DNA from 3 places in the Oceanobacillus caeni genome. Region 2 is predicted to be linked to each of the others. Evidence: riboswitches for the same ligand, from Rfam matches in the RefSeq annotation. Region 2 holds a riboswitch; each other region holds the start of a gene.
What was found. Region 2 has a riboswitch for thiamine pyrophosphate ahead of ACFQ18_RS14380 (YkoF family thiamine/hydroxymethylpyrimidine-binding protein). Riboswitches for the same ligand answer to the same signal wherever they lie in the genome.
Positions count from the first base shown of each region.

Region 1: linked by a shared signal. The riboswitch ahead of thiW (energy coupling factor transporter S component ThiW) and the one ahead of ACFQ18_RS14380 (YkoF family thiamine/hydroxymethylpyrimidine-binding protein) in region 2 are both predicted to bind thiamine pyrophosphate.
Region 3: linked by a shared signal. The riboswitch ahead of ACFQ18_RS10275 (lipoate--protein ligase family protein) and the one ahead of ACFQ18_RS14380 (YkoF family thiamine/hydroxymethylpyrimidine-binding protein) in region 2 are both predicted to bind thiamine pyrophosphate.

Region 1 is NZ_JBHTKV010000005.1:74,761-81,153, reverse strand. It holds gene prmC (peptide chain release factor N(5)-glutamine methyltransferase) at 1-650, shown strand, start outside; gene thiE (thiamine phosphate synthase) at 697-1,320, opposite strand; gene thiM (hydroxyethylthiazole kinase) at 1,326-2,099, opposite strand; gene thiD (bifunctional hydroxymethylpyrimidine kinase/phosphomethylpyrimidine kinase) at 2,096-2,902, opposite strand; gene tenA (thiaminase II) at 2,902-3,582, opposite strand; gene thiW (energy coupling factor transporter S component ThiW) at 3,620-4,105, opposite strand; TPP riboswitch at 4,225-4,339, opposite strand; gene spoIIR (stage II sporulation protein R) at 4,499-5,113, shown strand; gene ACFQ18_RS05705 (hypothetical protein) at 5,189-5,593, shown strand; gene ACFQ18_RS05700 (L-threonylcarbamoyladenylate synthase) at 5,874-6,393, shown strand, end outside.
Region 2 is NZ_JBHTKV010000024.1:13,029-19,421, reverse strand. It holds gene helD (RNA polymerase recycling motor HelD) at 1-1,166, shown strand, start outside; TPP riboswitch at 1,259-1,360, shown strand; gene ACFQ18_RS14380 (YkoF family thiamine/hydroxymethylpyrimidine-binding protein) at 1,447-2,037, shown strand; gene ACFQ18_RS14375 (ECF transporter S component) at 2,050-2,655, shown strand; gene ACFQ18_RS14370 (energy-coupling factor transporter ATPase) at 2,636-4,210, shown strand; gene ACFQ18_RS14365 (energy-coupling factor transporter transmembrane component T family protein) at 4,210-4,989, shown strand; gene ACFQ18_RS14360 (hypothetical protein) at 5,213-5,536, opposite strand; gene ACFQ18_RS14355 (hypothetical protein) at 5,549-6,145, opposite strand; gene ACFQ18_RS14350 (hypothetical protein) at 6,370-6,393, shown strand, end outside.
Region 3 is NZ_JBHTKV010000012.1:41,018-47,410, forward strand. It holds gene ACFQ18_RS10245 (anthranilate synthase component II) at 1-78, shown strand, start outside; gene trpD (anthranilate phosphoribosyltransferase) at 75-1,100, shown strand; gene trpC (indole-3-glycerol phosphate synthase TrpC) at 1,101-1,886, shown strand; gene ACFQ18_RS10260 (phosphoribosylanthranilate isomerase) at 1,890-2,528, shown strand; gene trpB (tryptophan synthase subunit beta) at 2,506-3,702, shown strand; gene trpA (tryptophan synthase subunit alpha) at 3,704-4,495, shown strand; TPP riboswitch at 4,559-4,667, shown strand; gene ACFQ18_RS10275 (lipoate--protein ligase family protein) at 4,753-5,598, shown strand; gene lipA (lipoyl synthase) at 5,591-6,393, shown strand, end outside.

The DNA.
Region 1 (6,393 bases), on a different contig from region 2:
CAGAAACTGGAATTCCGGTCCAACATATAATCGGATATGAGTGGTTTTATGGACGGAAATTTGCAGTGAATGAACATGTGCTGATTCCAAGACCGGAAACCGAAGAGCTTGTCGAGCATGTTATTAATCAAGTGAAAAACGAACCTTTAACGATTGCTGATATTGGAACGGGTAGTGGCATTATTGCAACTACTTTAAAATCAGAATTGCCACAAACAACTGTTTATGCATCGGATATTTCAGAGAAAGCTTTGGAAGTAGCGAAAAGAAATGCAGAAACATTACATGCGGAAGTGAATTTTTTAAAAGGGGATTTTCTACAGCCATTTGTGGAAGGGAACATCCATATTGACGTACTTGTATCAAACCCACCTTATATAGCGAAGTCGGAAGAAAAACTATTAGCGGATACGGTAAAAAACTTTGACCCATCCCTAGCATTATTTGCTGAAGAGGAAGGACTTGCAGCTTATCGAACCATCATTGAACAAGCTAGGCAAATTCCTAATCTGAAAAGGATGGTTTTTGAGATAGGGCATGCACAGAGTACTGCTGTACATCAATTAATTCAAACAAACTTTCCTGAAAGTAAGATACAAACCATACAAGACATCAACGGAAAAGATCGTATCGTATCTGCGTGCCTATAAATGAAAAAAGGGGTGGCAAACCAAGTTAGGTTTGCCACCCTCTACATTATAATAATTTAACTGCCCGTTCTATATTTTCTGCTCTTGTAATCGCGGTAATAATGGACACACCGTCAGCCCCTGCCTCCATGACAGAAGCGGCGTTTTCTGTAGTAATTCCACCAATTCCGACGATTGGAAGACTTGGAAACTCTCTTCTTAATGTGGAAATCCACTTCAACCCAACAGCGGCTTTAGCGTCTGTTTTGGTTGATGTGTGAAAAATAGGCCCCGCGCCTATGTAGTCTACATAAGCAAGCGGACTGTTTTCAAGTTCATTTGCGTTAGAGACAGAAAGGCCAATCCATTTATTAGGAAAAACCCTTCTTAAATCCTGAGCAGATTGATCATCTTGTCCAACATGAATCCCATCCGCATCCAACAAGTCTACAAGCTCTACATCGTCATTGACGATAAACGGAATGCCTGCTTTATGGCAAACAGCTCGTAACTGTTTACCTAACTCAATTTTAGCTTCGCCTTTTAGAGAACCTTCTCCTTTCTCACGAAATTGAAAGGCGGTAATCCCAGCTTCAACTGCAGCTTCTAGTATTTCAACCGGATTTCTCGTGCAATTCTGACTGCCCATGATAAAATATTTCCGTAAACTTTTCTTGATGGAATCTGGCATTTTATTTATGCTCTCCTTTCTAGGTCTTCCGGTTCTAATGAAAGAGCATCGATAAAATTTGGTAAGAAGGTTCCAGGACCATGAACATCCGGACGAGAAGCAGCGTATTCCGCTGCTAATCCATAAAATTGTACGGCTGTTAATGCTTGTTCTAGAGTCGGATGATTTGTTGTTAGACAAGCTGTGATGATGGAACCGAGTAAACAACCAGCACCTGTTACTTTCGTTAAAAATGCATGCCCTGTTTCATTTTGAATGATTTGATTCCCATTACAGATGGTATCAATCTTTCCTGTAACAATAGCGGCTGTGCGATACATCTCAGCAACCTTTTGCGCAATCTCCTCCGTATTTCCATCACCGATTGATTCAACCCCTTTTGATTGCCAAGGAATGTGAGCAAGATTGGCAAGTTCTCCCGCATTTCCTTTAATCACCGTTGGCTGTACTTCGGCTAAGATTTGCTTCACAATGTCTGTTCGAAAGGCTGTTGCGGCAACACCAACTGGATCAAGCACGACTGGGATTCCTTTTTCATTCGCAGCTTTACCAGCGAGGATCATTGCTTTTACTTCCGCTTCTGTAATCGTTCCAATATTGATGAGAACCCCATCTGAAGCTTGAGCCATGTCATATGCTTCTACTTCGGATTTTGCCATGATAGGTGCTCCGCCAAATGCTAATAGGCCATTCGCAGTAAAATTCATGACAACTTGATTTGTCAAATGATGAATGAGTGGTGTTTTTTCTCGAATGTTTTGAATGATAACTGGATTCATTGCTTCACTTTCTCCTTCCTAATTGCCCAGTGATTCGTCGGTCCATGACCAGAACCTAAGGTAAAGGAGTCGGCAATTGCTGCTGTGACAAAATGTTTTCCAGCCTTTACCGCTTCATATAAATTTAATCCCTGACTTAAATAGGCAGTAATCGCAGCTGAATACGTACAACCCGTTCCGTGCGTATTCTTCGTGTCAATTCTCTCCGATGAAAATGTGTGAAGGCTTGAACCATCATAAAGAAAATCTGTTGCTTCTCCCTCCATATGCCCACCTTTGACTAAAGCGGCCCCGGCACCAAACCTCTCCACTAATACTACTGCAGCTTGCTTCATATCATCCGTTGAATCAATCTTTTCCCCTGTCAAAAATTCCGCTTCTGGAATATTCGGTGTCACAAGTGATGTGAAAGGTAAAAGGCGCTCGCGTAAAAAGTCACGAGCCTCCGCTTCAATTAAAGCATCTCCACTTGTTGCAACCATAACGGGATCCATTACATATGGGGCGCGGATTTGTGGGATTTTTTCCGCAATTACTTTCATCATATCTATGTTTGCAATCATTCCTGTCTTAAATGCAAGGATTGGTATATCCGAAATAACAGCATCTAGTTGTTGTTCAATCATTTCTAATGGTACGTGGTGAATTGCTTGTACTCCTGTTGTATTTTGGGCTACGACAGATGTGATGACAGACATGCCGTAGCTTTGTACTTCTTGGAATGTTTTTAAATCTGCCTGGATTCCAGCTCCACCACTAGGGTCTGTTCCAGCGATTGTGAGCGCTGTTGCAACTTTTTCCATTATTGTGTCACCGCCTTGTTACTAGGCCATTCCTCACATGTATAAGACATTTCCCAAAATGCTAATTCAAGTTGACAGCTTTTGCGAAAGGCATCCTTCATCCGTAACTTCTCTTCCGTGGAAGCATTAGCTGCAAAAGCGTCTAATCGTTTCCGCATTTGCTCTGTCTCGTGACCGGATTCTGCGTAAAAGTGAATCCATTTATAGAAAGGGTGGTCCTTCGTTGGCTGATATTTTTTTATTAATTCCTGTCCAATTTCCAAATACGTCCAAGGACAAGGCAATAATGCACTTAAGGTTTCACCTAAACTCCCCATATTAGCATGGTAGAGCATATGCTTAATATAATGATCTCCTGATGGTGGGAGTGGGTGACCTTGGAGATCTTCAAAACGAACTCCTATATAATCTGAGAAGTTTAGATGTGGCTGGACTTCATCATACAGTGTAAACTGAATTTGCTCATGAAAATATGCCATATCCTCTCGGTTTGTAGATTTGGAGAGTGCGATACTATACACCTGTACAAATGCATTTAAAAATTCAAAATCAGCTTTAATATAATGTTCAACCGCTTGTTTAGGAAGTTCCCCTTTTCCTATCCCTTGAACAAAAGGGTGATTAAAAATAAGTTGATAAATATCGTCGTTTTCTTTTCTTAATTCGTCTGTGAAAGTCATTGAAAAAGCCTCCTTGCTTTTGTTAGTAGTTTCATAGTTAAATTCGTATTATATTTTTAATCTTCATTCGTGATACGATAAACACACCGATGATTGCTCCTGTTGTACTGCTTACAATAAATGGCGGTACAAACGCTAGAGCACCAACTGAATTTCCCATAAAGATATAGGCAAATGGCACAGCGAAGAGTGCGCCAATAACTCCGCTGCCGATACTTTCTCCAAGAGCGGCCAATGCATTTTTCCCCGACATTCTATAAAAGTAAGCTGCCAAAAATGCACCAATCATGCTTCCTGGAAAAGCTAATAATGTTCCAAGGCCGAGCAAATTACGAAGCAGACTAATCATAAAAGCGATAATCACTGCTGGCCCCGGTCCAAGTGTCACAGCTGCAACAATATTAATTGCATGCTGGACAGGATATGCTCTCGCAATACCTGCTGGAAACCAGACAAGCTGAGCTGTGAATGTTCCCATTGCGATAAGCACAGCCATTGTAGTTAATAAACGTGTTCGATTCATCCCATACCTCCCTAGATTACTAGAGGTAGTAAAAGCGTATATCCATTTTTACCCACCAAAAAAGCCAGATTCTTATTGAACCTGGCTTGATAAGCTGAAATAGGTGGACAGATTGAAATGGAAACGTCCGACTACTTCCCTCCGCTGGTATTATCCAGATCAGGTTCATAAGAGTCAGGAAGTGTATTCGCTTCCCTCTCAGCCCACACCTTTTGGGCACCCCTAGTAGTAAATCTTTATATTAAATGAAGCACTTACAAACTAACCATAACAAAGAAAGTTGCTATTGTCACTTGATTAGATCAAAGATTAAAAATAAATAGTAGATTACTAGTTTAAAATACTTCCCTCCTGTCCATAATAGAATTAAGAGAACAGGGGAGGAAAATAAAGATGAAAAAATTATTATTTACCGCATTTATATTTATTATATTATTTTTTACTTTTCCAAACACAGGTACTAGTCAAGGGAAAGGAATAGATCAGGAGTATCAAGTGATTCCAGATGAAGCGATTCGTCTTCGTATTTTAGCAAATAGTGATGACGATAAGGATCAAGAATTAAAACGTAAAGTTAGGGATGAAGTAAACAAAGAAGTATCTAGCTGGGTTGAATATATGACAGATATTGAAGAAGCACGTCAATTAATTCAAAATAGATTGCCGGAAGTGGAAGAAATTGTAGCCAACGTAATAGAAGAAGAAGGATTTGAAAATGAATTCACGGTTGAATATGGCAAAAATGTAGAATTCCCAACAAAACTCTATGATTCTTACTTATATCCTGCGGGAAAATATGAAGCAATTTTAATTACCATTGGAGAAGGGAAAGGGGATAACTGGTGGTGCGTATTATTTCCACCGCTATGCTTCCTAGACTTCTCATTTGGAACGAGTGTGTCTGCAGCGGATGCAGAAGAGGCAGAAGAATTGGAATTAGAAGAAGAGCAGGAAGAAGAAGAAAAGGAAGTAAAATTTTTCTTATTTGAATGGTTAGGATGGTCATAGTTCCTCTATTTCGTGCATAGGATGATAGAAACAGAAAGAATCAATCTATTACATTTAATAGAAGGGGTGACGAACATGCATATTATACCGGCAAATGAAGTTTCAGATGTGATGTTAGAGGACTTTTTTAAGCGGAATGAAAATCTAGATAGGAATAGTTTAGTGGAAAAGGGATTCGTGGTAAAAATTAATTCCAAAATTGAAGGTTGTTTTATTTTAGATGAAATGGATGAAAAAGATGCTTATTGGTTAAAACAATTATATATTACAAGAACCGAAGCAAATAAATTACCAGTATTACTGGAATCTATTTTAACAATCGCAAAGTCTTTGAAAGCAAAAAGTGTTTATGTACACAGTCATCAACCAGTTGTGGATATATTATTGGAAGCGCTGCAATTCCATCCACAAAAAGATGCGAGTTTTGTGGACAAATATCCACTTAAAAAAGGAAGTTGGTGGACATATAACGTTTCTTAATAATGAAGATGGGGTTGTCCACTGATGGAAGTCAACTTTATAGGAAGAACGGACCGAATTGTATGGAAAATTTTAAAAACATATGCACACAATCCACAAGCTCTTGTGCATAACTTGTTAGAAAACTGTTGGCAATTCGACATATATGTGTATAAAACGACAAATGTAAGTGAAAAGAGTTTAAATGATGGGAAAGCCCTTGTGGATAATTTCTTCATGCTTTATTATTTTCCCTCATTCCTCTAAAATATAGAAATAGAGAAAAGAGGGAACTAGTGATATGGAAACAAAACGATGGAATGTAACGATAAACGAGTCAATGGATAAGGATGCAATAGAGGAGGCTGCGGCGCTACTAAGATCGGGTGAAACAGTGGCTTTCCCTACTGAAACCGTATATGGTCTTGGTGCGGATGCGACGAACGAAAATGCGGTAGCAAAGATTTTTACAGCGAAAGGCCGTCCACAGGATAATCCACTAATTGCACATGTTGCGACAAAGGAACAATTAAAAAGACTTGTGGATAATATTCCACCATATGCTGAAAAGTTAATGGATCTTTTTTCACCAGGTCCAATAACATATATTTTACCAACAAATGGGACATGTGCGGAAAATGTCACGGCAGGATTATCCACAGTAGGAGTTCGAATTCCGGATCACCCTGTTGCTAGGGAGTTATTGAAAACATGTGATATCCCAATTGCAGCACCTAGTGCCAATGTTTCGGGAAAACCTAGTCCGACATTAGCGGATCACGTATGGGAAGATTTGCAAGGTAAAATATCCGGATTATTAG
Region 2 (6,393 bases):
TTTATGCACTTGATTCTAGCATTTCTATTCCAAATAAATTGGAACTTGTTTCTAAATGGCTTTTAAAGGAAATTCGTCATATCCAACAAAAGGAAGTTTCTGAAGACTGGGTTTTGGAAGAAATGCAATTATTAGACAAAGAAGATTACCAGAAGGCATTCACTTATAGTCAGGATATGTATGGTGATGAAGATGACCCGCTTCAAGAAGAAATGTTTTTGCGTAAAGAAGTGATTCAGCGGGCATTTGCCCCAATTAAAAAACAAATTAAACGATTGAAGTTTGTCCATGTGCTTGCCACGTACAGGAACCTTTTTGAAAAATGGGAACCAAATCTAAAACCAAAGAATTGGGAAACAATCGCTACATTTACTGTAAAACATTTAAACAAGCGCTATTTAACGTGGGAAGATGCTACACCATATGTATATTTCAAAGGAAAAATTCTTGGACACGATGCAGACCGTTCTATACGTCATTTATTTATTGACGAGGCACAGGATTATTCTGCTTTCCAATTTGCATTTATAAGACATATTTTCCCTTATACGAGAATGACACTTCTAGGCGATGTTAACCAGGGAATATACGCTCATACGACAAGTGAAAATCCTCTTATCCCGGATGCGGTGGAAAGTAACCATGAACGAATTACCTTAACAAAAAGTTATCGATCAACAAAAGAAATTGTAGAATTCTCAAAACACTTTGCTCCCGGTCATTCCATTATTGAACCTTTTGAACGGGAAGGAAAAAAACCTACCCTGCTTCAAACTGAAAATAACTTAGTTCAAACATTGTTATTGGAAATTGAAAAACTACGTAGATATGGTCATGAAACCATCGCACTAATTTGTAAAACAATGGAGGAAACAAATCAGATTTATGAATTACTACGGAAAGAAATTGATTTATATCCAATTAATGAAGAAACTTTTTCTTTTGAAAAAGGCATTTTGGTACTTCCTGTCTATTTAGCAAAAGGGATTGAATTTGATGCAGTTATTATTCCAGATGCATCAAGTAATCAATACAATCGGGAATCTGAGCGAGCGTTATTCTATACAGCATGCACTAGGGCCATGCATGATTTAACAATGGTCTCACCAGGGGAACCTTGCTTGTTTATTAAAGAAGCGGATAACGATACGTTTAAGGTGGGATAGTCTCCCACCTTTTTATTTACCAACAGATGAGCCCTTTACAAAAATCATAAAGTATGTTTTATTCATAATAGAAGAAAAATTGCATATCCGAAAGTTAGCACTAGGGGAGCTACGGTGTGTGGCTGAGAAGAGAAATCTGACCCTTATTACCCGATCTAGATAATACTAGCGTGGGGAAGTGCGGTTCACTGTATGATTCAATGAAACTTAAATACATACATGTAAACTGCATTCCCATACGGAGTGCAGTTTTTTTATTATTATTTTAGGAGGAGATTTTATGAGCAACTATTGTGGGACAAGTAGAATTGCAGGATGTCAGTTTAGTCTACATCCGATGAGTGACCGGTTTGTAGATATTATTCTATCAACACTGGAAGAGGTCGATACATCAAAAGTATGGAAGAATACAGATGATGTGAGCACATGTATTCGGGGGAAAATGGTTCATGTTTTTGATGTAACAAAGGCCATTTTCCTTCATGCAGCAAAAACGGGAGAGCATGTTGCTATGAACGGAACCTTTTCTATTGGTTGCCCGGGGGATTCAGATGCCGATGTGTACATGGATGAAACAGATACCCCGTTGAACGAAGAAAAGGTGAAGTCCATCTCCCAAGTCGCTGGTTGTAAATTTTCTCTTTATCCGTTAGGAAGAGAAGATTATATGGATAAAATCTATGAACAAATCGATTTATCCAAACACCGTAACGTTAAAGTAATATCTACCCATTATGCTACAAGATTGGATGGAGATGTGCATAATCTCTTTCAAGCATTATATGAATCTTTTAAACTTATTCAGGATCAAGTTTCTCATGTTACGATGACATTTAGTCTTTCTGCGAATAGTCCAACGAATCAAGCATAAGGAGTTTGTAAAATGACAAATCAGTGGAAATTAAAAGAAATAGTTCTTATGTCCATATTAGGTGTCGTATTTGGGATTATATATTTAGCCTTTTTCTTAGTTGGTCAGGTTATCCAAAATATTCTTGCCCCATTTGGTCTAGCTCCATTTGGTTATGAGATTATTTTTGGAATATGGTTTATTGTTTCTATCGTGGCGGCTTACATATTGCGTAAACCAGGAGTTGCCTTTACCGCAGAAGTAATTGCAGGAATTACCGAAGTGTTACTAGGAACTACTGCAGGACCGGGACTTATTCTTTCTGCTGCGGTCCAAGGTGCAGGTGCAGAACTCGCATTTGCTTTGACAAAATGGAAAGATTATCGATTACGCGTGTTAATATTTTCCGGTATGTCCGCAGCGCTGATTAGTTTTGTATGGCACCTATTTTACGCTGGAAACATTACATTAACACCATGGTTACTTGTTGCTACATTAGTTGTGCGTGTAATCAGCGGAGCACTCCTTGCAGGGGTTCTAGGGAAATGGATAAGTGATCAACTTGCAAAAACAGATGTACTACGTGGATATGCATTAGGAAAGGAGCTGCAAAAACGACGTGAAACAGGAGCAGCGTAGACCTCTACTTCTTATCGAAAACTTTTCATTTGACTATGAAAGCTTAGACCAACCAATAATTAATAGAATCCAATTTTCGTTGAATAAAAATGAGACGACTATTCTTATGGGGTCTAGCGGTTCTGGGAAAAGCAGCCTCGCCCTTTGTTTAAATGGATTGTACCCTGATGCCGTTGAAGGTGTTTCTTCCGGTGAAATCTATTATCGTGGAAAAAACATACGTGATTTCAAAAAAGGAGAATTAAATCAGGAAATCGGGATTGTTTTTCAGGATCCTGAAAGCCAATTTTGTATGATTACAATAGAAGATGAACTCGCGTTCACGTTGGAAAACATTAAGACCCCTCCTTCCGAGATGGCTCGGCGCATCTCGGAGGTATTAAAATTAGTCGGAATGGATGGGTTACAGAATAGAAAAATTCATGAGTTATCAGGTGGACAAAAGCAGAAGATCGCCCTAGCATCTGTTCTTCTGCTTGAACCTAATATGTTAATTTTAGATGAGCCTACAGCAAATTTGGACCCTGTTTCTAGTCTTGAGTTTATTCAGTTAATTAAATGTGTTCAGGAAAAACATCAATTAGCCGTTCTTATTATTGAGCATCAAGCAGATGATTGGCTAGATATCGTAGACAGAGTCCTTGTGATGGGAAGAAGTGGCGAACTGATTGCGGATGGAAATGTGAATTCTATCTTTATGGAAAAGAAAACATTATTGGAGCAAGAAGGCGTATTTTTACCAAAACGATTTTCCAATACTGCTGATTCCTTTCGCAACTTCAACCATCGTATCCTCCCTTCAGAAGATGTGATTTTAACTGTAAAAGACATGAGTTTCTATCGAAAGAAACAAATCATTTTGAATGAAATAAATTTAAACATACGGAGCGGGGAATTCATCGCAATTATTGGAGAAAACGGAGCTGGTAAGTCTACACTACTACAATTAATGGCTGGATTATTAACCCCATTTAAAGGAAATATTTACTTTTTCGATAAACCAATGGAACATTGGGACCAAAAAGAACTTAGAAAACGAATGGGATACGTTTTTCAAAATCCAGAACATCAATTTATTACGGACACCGTGTTGGAGGAGTTAACATTTGGCTTGAAATTAAATGGATATTCGGAGAAAAAAATAAATTCTACAGCAACCAAACTTATGAGGGAATTTCACCTAGAAAAACATCGATTTAGTAATCCTTTCTCCTTAAGCGGTGGACAAAAACGACGTTTAAGTGTTGCAACAATGGTGGATGAGACACCAGATATTTTATTTTTTGATGAGCCAACGTTTGGTCAAGATGCTCGAACAACAAGGGAATTCATGAACATGATTGAACGACTAAGAGAAAGTGGGACAACCATTGTCTTTGTTACCCATGATATGGACATTGTGGATATAACAAATCGCGCAATTGTATTACACAAACAGAACATTGTCTATAATGGCGAACCTGAAAAGCTCTGGCAACAGGAAAAGATTTTGAAAAAAGCAAGATTACGCTTGCCTTATCGAATCCGAAACAATCATGAAGAAGGTGCTGTTTAATGATCTCGTCTATTAATCCATCTATAAAGGCAATAGCGGTATTAATACCAGGCATTTTACTTAGTTTTACTTTTGATGTATTTACACCACTTTCCTATTTTATATTTATTCTATTCGTAACCTTTACTATGGGGGATATCTCGGTTATAAAATGGCTCAAATTCTTCAGTCCGTTCTTTCTCGTTGCATTAAGCTTTGCTTGGATGACGATTCTTTATACAAATCAAACCTTTTCCTATGGAGAAGTTATGTTTACATTATGGAGGTTTGAAATAACTACTGGCAGTATACTTACAGGGACTAGTCTCGCACTTCGGTCTCTTTGCTTTGTGGCATTGTCTCTATTATTCGCTTTAACAACGGATTCCACTAAATTTATGCTTAGCCTTATGCAACAATGTAAAGTACCACCTAAAATCACATATGGTATTTTAGCTGGATATCGGTTTTTACCTTTATTTCAACAGGAATTACAGATATTAAGACAGGCACATCGCATCCGTGGTGTAGGAAGAACAAAAGGGTTAAAAGGAAAAATAAATCAATTCCGTAGATATGCAATTCCGCTACTAGCTAATGGGATTCGCAAGGCGGAACGAGTAGCTATTGCTATGGAATCAAAGGGGTTTACTGGAGATACAGATCGTACCCACTATCATCAGATGACCATCGAAAAAAAAGACTGGATCTTTTTTTCCTTTATTGTCGGGGGATTTATTATAATAGTTGTATTTTCGTATAATTTGGGGTATCTAAATATATTCGGAAAAAGGGTTTAGGAAATGGCTGGGACATTACTAAATGGGGTACAGCCAACATTTCGGAAATTTTGTACGCTAAGCAAATTTCGACATGATAAAATTCGATTTTCCTTACTTTAAGGGGTCCAACAGTAAAATGTTCATATCGGTTTTGTTGGTATCCCTAGTTAGCCTAAGATAGGCTAGAATATGTAACAAAAAAAGGAAGCGCTTTGCTTCCTTTTTTAGATTTTTAATCCCGTTAATTATCATCTTGTTTTCTTAACAATTTTTCACAGAGTTCCACACAAATACCTTGTGAGCTAAACCTTTTCAACAGTTCGCTTAAATTGACTGACAAACCATTATCTTGTAATATTTCTTCAAACTGTTGGTAGGTTAAATCAGGCATGATTTTTGCTTTCTTTTCCGGAAAAGTCGCTTGAAATTTTTTGTTAATATCTTCTGTTTTAGACTCTAGTACAATTGCTGTGGATGTGAAAGTCAAAATTGTTTCAATGAAATCAATATCAGTATTAGATAATCCTTTACTTCCTAACCATTCACTAACAGTTTCATTTTCCATACTATTTCACTCCTAAAAAAATAACCAATCAGCACCGCGAATTGCCCAAGCTACAGCGATTGATATATTTTCAGCTACTCCTTTGCTAACCCTTGTGTTATCTTTAAACCATACAGGAAGCTGAGTACGAACTTCATTAGCTTCGTTGGCCCCTGCATTTTCAAACTTCTTCAAAAAATTCCCTATCTTTACACTATTGCTTTTAAATGTTCTTGCAGTGGCAGAATCAATAATTTTGAAGGCTCTAGCTGCATCAATAACTTCATCTCCACCTTTTAAAAGTAACTGAGAAACTTTTATAACAGCTTTTGATTTAGCTCCAAACGGAACGATTTTCCCTTCGCCAGCCTCACTCTCATTAATAGATTTTTCATAAGCAATTTGAGAAAGTATAGCTATCTCTTCTGCACTATATCTATCAGAGGCATATCTTTCAGCGGCGTTTATTGGCTCTTCATCATAGTTATCTTCCCATACTGCATCTCCTTCTTCATAAACTTCATTAATTCCTTCTGCTGCAAATACATTTGGTGCAAATGCTAATACACCACTAAATAACAGAACACTTACCATGATCGTTAACCCGAGTTTCCTTAAAAGTTTTTCCATAGGTTTACCTCTTCTCTCTTTTTTCTCTTACACTATTAAAATACTACACTAAATTTACACATTTTTCTATACTTTACAATATATCTTACTTACTATTTAAGAGGGAATAATTTCTTCGGAAAACAAGAGTAACTTTCAGGAATGAATCATACATTGAAAAAAAATTACTGGAAGGTGGTATAATTAAGAGTGTAGAAAGCAATGTTAATCTAAAAAACCCACCAATGAGCAGAGCAACCGCAGATGAA
Region 3 (6,393 bases), on a different contig from region 2:
GAATCTATTGGTACGACAACAGGGAAAACAATGATTCTAAACTTTTTAAAGGAAATAAGAAAGGAGCGTATTCAATGAAAAGCTATTTAGAAAAGTTAATTAACCGAGTAGATTTAACATTTGATGAAATGAAAGAAGTAACAGAATATTGTTTAACCGATACCGTTACCTATTCAGAAATTGCCGCACTTTTAACGGCTTTACACAGTAAAGGAGAAACCGCGGAAGAGATTGCAGGTATTGTAGAAGTTATTCGGTCCAAGTCAACATTTCATACCACACCAATCCCTGATGCCATAGATAATTGCGGGACAGGTGGTGACAAATCGTTCAGCTTCAATATAAGTACCACATCTGCTTTTGTTCTAGCTGGTGCTGGAATTACGGTTGCTAAGCACGGAAACCGGAGTATTACAAGTAAATCTGGAAGTGCGGACGTTTTAGAAGCATTAGGTGTCTCCCTAAGCTTATCCAAGGACCATGTGGAGGAATTACTCCATGAGAATAAAATTGCATTTCTATTTGCACCAAATGTCCATGGAGCATTAAGACCATTTACGAAAGTGCGAAAAGACTTAGGTATCCGAACTGTTTTTAATATCATTGGCCCATTAACCAATCCAATTCCATTAGATACGCAGCTCTTAGGTGTATACAACAAAGCCTTATTACCCGTTCTTGCCGAGTCGTTGAAAAAATTAGGACGCCGTCGCGCTGTTGTTATTAATGGCGCTGGAAACGTAGATGAAGCGACATTATCCGGGAAAAACAACCTTATATTCTTAAATGAAGGTCATATAGAAGAACTCACCTTAACTCCTGAGAGTGTTGGATTACCAACCTATACGAAAGAGGAAATCATGGGTGGAGACGCTAAACAAAATGCAGACATTTTATTAAGTGTGTTACAAGGAAAAAAAGGTGCTTATTATGACACGATCCTTCTCAATGCAGGACTCGGTATTTTTACAAACGGAAAAGCCGAAACAATCCAAGATGGTATTGAACTAGCAAGAGAAAGTATTGAATCAGGAGCTGCTTTAGAGAAATTAGAAAAACTAATCGAGTATAGTAAGAAAATTCCAAGCGGGGTGTATTAATTGACTATTCTAGATAAAATCCTAAAAGAAAAAGAAACGGAAATAAAACAGTATTTCAATCAAACGTTTGAACCAATTGATTATGATTCTACTATTTCATTAAAAGAAAAAGTTCAATCATCTCATTCCATGTGTATCATCTCAGAAATTAAACGGTCCTCCCCTTCTAAGGGAAACATTAAGATGGAGGTAAACCCTGTTCAACAAGCAAAACAATACGAAGCATCCGGAGCTTCAGCTATTTCTGTTTTAACCGATCCAGCATTTTTTAATGGAACGATGGAGGATCTACGTGAAGTAAGGAAGGCAGTTAACCTACCTATTTTGTGTAAGGACTTTATAATCGATTCGATTCAAATTGACCGCGCTAAAGCAGCAGGTGCGAATATTATCCTTCTAATTGTCGCTGCACTTGATGATACAAATTTAGAAAAACTTTATCACTATGCAAAGAACCTAGATTTGGAGATTCTCGTTGAAGTGCATAATGAAGAAGAAATGGAACGTGCCTTGAAATTAAATCCCGAGATTATCGGGATTAATAACCGAAACTTAAAGACATTTGACGTTAATATAGCTACTACAGAAAAACTAGCATCCATGGTAACAAATCCTGACACTATCCTAATCAGCGAAAGTGGCATGAAAACACAGCAAGATGTCATTCGTGCTAGAGATGCTGGTGCAAAGGTAATTTTAGTCGGAGAAACACTTATGCTAGCGGATGATATCGATGAGGCCTTCCGAGAATTAAAGGTTCCCCTTCTATTGAAAGGAGCTAAATGATTCATGCTCGTTAAGATATGTGGTATTCAGACCAAAGCAGCTGCTGAGGTTGCCGTAGAAAATGGGGCAAATTTAATTGGCTTCGTTTTTGCCAAAAGTAAGCGGAAGATAGAACCGGAAGAAGCTACCAAAATTGCTGAAACCATTCCAGATCACGTGAAAAAAGTTGGCGTATTCGTAAATGAATCCATTGATAAAATGATAGAAATCGCCGAAACGGTTGGATTAGATTATATCCAATTACATGGGGATGAAACACCTGATATCGCCCGAAGGATTCCTTATAAAGTCATTAAGGCCTTTGCCATGGAACCCGAAACTGTCTCTACGATTTCTGATTATCCTTGTGATTTTTACCTATTAGATAGTCCTAAAGGTAAATACCGAGGCGGAAACGGAAAGACATTTGATTGGGAATTAGTTCATCAACTTACGATTGATTCCAGTAAAATTCTGCTTGCAGGTGGACTAAACACTGAAAACGTTCGAGAAGCTATTACTACAATTAACCCAGCAGGCGTCGATGTATCTAGTGGCGTTGAAACAGATGGCGTGAAGGATCATAAAAAAATAAAGCAATTTATCCAAATAGCTAAACAAACAAGAAAGGATGAGAACATTGACAACGTACACCATGCCTGATAATAAAGGAAGATACGGAGAATTTGGAGGACAGTTTGTACCAGAATTATTAATGCCCGCATTAATAGAATTAGAAAAAGCTTACGAGGAAGCTATGGTTGATCCTTCCTTTACAGAGGAACTGGATTACTATTTAAAACAATATATAGGAAGAGAAACACCATTATACTACGCGGAACAATTATCCAAACAACTAGGTGGTCCAAAAATCTTTTTAAAACGGGAAGACCTTAATCATACTGGGGCGCATAAAATCAATAACACAATTGGTCAGGCGTTACTAACTATAAGAATGGGTAAGAAAAAAGTGGTTGCAGAGACCGGTGCTGGGCAACATGGAGTGGCAACTGCTACCGTTTGTGCTCTTCTAGGTCTTGATTGTATCGTATTCATGGGTGCTGAAGACATGAAACGCCAGAAGCTTAATGTATTTCGTATGGAACTATTAGGTGCCGAGGTGCGTAGTGTCTCTCAGGGAAGCTCAACATTGAAAGATGCAACCAATGAAGCCCTACGTTATTGGGCTAGTCATGTGAATGATACGCACTATATTCTTGGATCGGCCGTTGGACCACACCCATTCCCTAAAATGGTTCGTGACCTTCAATCCGTTATAGGTAAGGAAACAAAGCTCCAAATCATCGAACAAACTGGGAAGTTACCTGACGCTGTCGTAGCCTGTGTTGGTGGTGGAAGTAATTCCATCGGCATGTTTCACCCATTTATTGAAGACGAAGAAGTAAAATTATATGGAGCAGAAGCTGCAGGTTTAGGTGTCGAGACAAAGGATCACGCCGCATCTTTAACCAAAGGAAAACTTGGAATCTTTCACGGTACGTTGTCTCATCTATTACAGGATGAAAACGGGCAAGTAAAAGAAGCCTTCTCTATTTCAGCAGGATTGGATTATCCAGGAATCGGACCAGAACACAGCCATTTACACGTTACAAAACGAGCAACATACAAACCAATTACAGACGAGGAAGCACTAGAGGCATTTCAATTCTTATCGAAAACAGAAGGTATTATCCCAGCTTTAGAAAGCTCTCATGCTGTTGCACTTGCAATGAAACTAGCAAAAGAAATGACTTCTAAAGAAACACTAGTAATCTGTCTTTCTGGTCGTGGGGACAAAGACGTGGAACAAGTAAAAGCTAGATTGGAGGCAGAATAAGATGGGGAGACAAAAACTAGAACAGGCATTACAACAAAAACAGGCAGCCAACCAAAATTTGTTTGTTCCTTATATCATGGCTGGTGATGGCGGATTAGATCTATTAGAAGAACGTATTAACTTTTTACAGGAAAGTGGAGCTTCCGCCATTGAATTAGGCATTCCTTTTTCCGATCCAATCGCTGATGGTCCAACCATACAAGAAGCTGGAATTCGTGCTTTAGCTAATGGTACATCATTAGCATCCATTTTAGAATTTCTGAAGTCAACGAAGGTAGACCGCTCCATTCCGATTATTTTAATGACCTACGTAAACCCAATCTATCGTTATGGAATGGAACAGTTTGCTAAGGACTGTGCGGATTCTGGGGTAGACGGTATCATTATCCCAGATGTCCCAATGGAAGAAGAAGGCCCGATTGCAACCCACTTAAAAAATGAGAAAATAGCATTTATTCGCCTTGCTGCTATGACTAGTCCAGAGGAACGATTAAAAGAAATCGCAAGTAAATCAGAAGGTTTCCTTTATGCTGTAGCCGTAATGGGGACTACGGGCGCTAGAAGTTCCCATGGCGACAATGTAAAAAGCTATTTAGAAAACCTAAAGAAATATAGTACCGTTCCTGTATTAGCAGGATTTGGTGTATCTACTGTGGAACAAGCGCATGAGTTAAGTTCTCACTGTGATGGGGTTATCGTTGGTAGTAAAATTGTTGACCTCTTACACCAAGGAAAAAACAACGAAGTGAAAAATTTAATCCAAGGAAGCATTCAAACTAGTATTCATGCATAACATTTTAAGAAAGCAATTTACTTTACCCAGGATTTACCAATTGGTATGATGAATTTGTAATATAATAATCACTAGGGGAGCCTTTGTCGCTGAGAATAGCAATACCCTATTGCTTAAACCCTTTGAACCCGATATGGATAATACTAGCGTGGGGAAGTGCAGCCAAAAGGATTTTAGATGTAAGATACATCTATTGTACAAAAGACTGCACTCTTTTTTGGAGTGCAGTCTTTTTGATTTAAGAGGAGGGGTAATTTTTGCAAGAAGAATGGTTCTTTTTAGACAGTGGGCATCAGGATGCAGCAGTTAATATGGCAATGGATGAATCCCTATTAAACTGGCATAGTGAGGGTAAAATTCCGCCAACATTACGCTTTTACGGTTGGTCACATCCTACTTTATCGGCTGGTCAGTTTCAAAAAGTACATAAATCAATCCATTTCGACAATGTAAATAGCTATCATTGCCAATTTGTTCGTCGTCTAACCGGAGGAAGCGCTGTACTACATGATAATGAATTGACTTACAGTATTGTAGTTTCAGAGGATCACCCAGAAATTCCAACCTCTATTAAAGAAGCCTACCACGTCCTATCAAAAGGGCTTTATGAAGGTTTCAAGAATCTAGGAATCACGGTTGATTATGCCATGCCCGATAGAAGCGCCATGAAAGAAAAGACAGCTGTATGTTTTGAAAAGGCCGCATTTTACGAAATGGTAGTAGATGGGAAAAAGTTATCAGGTAATGCGCAAACAAGGAAGAAGGGTGTTCTACTGCAGCATGGGTCCATACCAATGAGTCTCGATATCAAGATGCTCTATGATTTATTCCGTTTCCCATCTGAAAAAATAAAACAACGTAGACGTGATGCTTTCCAAAGCAAAGCTATCACTATCGACCAACTAACAAATAAACAGAAATCATTTGACGAAGTGAAGGATGCATTCTATCAAGGATTTCAACATGGATTAAACGTTACTTTCCGTCCTTTTGAATTATCAAAACAACAATGGGAAGAAGTACATCATCTAGCAGAGACTAAATATCGTTCAGAGGATTGGAATTATCATCGATTACTAAAGGAGTCTATTAAAAGTGTCTAAACAAGAGGAATATCTCCGTAAACCTGAATGGTTAAAGATTAAATTAAACACGAATAAGTCCTATACTGGATTAAAGAAGTTAATGCGTGAGAAAAGTCTAAACACTGTTTGTGAGGAAGCAAGATGCCCGAATATTCATGAATGTTGGAGTGAAAGACAAACAGCAACATTTATGATCTTAGGTGATACCTGCACACGCGGTTGTAGGTTCTGTGCGGTCAAAACCGGTCTACCTAGTGGATTAGATTTAGGAGAACCGAAGCGGGTTGCAGATTCTGTTAAAATAATGGGATTAAAGCACGTCGTTGTAACCGCTGTAGCTCGAGACGATTTAGATGATGGAGGCGCCGCTGTATTTGCCAACACCGTTCGTGCCATTCGAAACGCAAATCCTGGCTGTACGATTGAGGTATTACCTTCCGATATGAAAGGTGATTATGAGAGCCTACATACCTTAATGGATAGTAAGCCGGATATTTTTAATCATAATATAGAAACCGTTCGCAGATTAACAAAGAAAGTTCGCGCTATTGCCAAGTATGATCGTTCCTTACAGTTATTACAGCGTGTGAAGGAGATTGCACCAGACATACCAACCAAATCTAGTATAATGGTAGGTTTAGGTGAAACCAAAGAGGAAATCATCGAAGCAATGGATGATTTACGAGCACATGACGTGGATATTATGACAATCGGTCAATACCTACAACCAACCAAAAAACATTTAAATGTGGAACGCTATTATCATCCAGATGAATTTGCCGAATTAAAAGAAATTGCACTTGAAAAAGGATT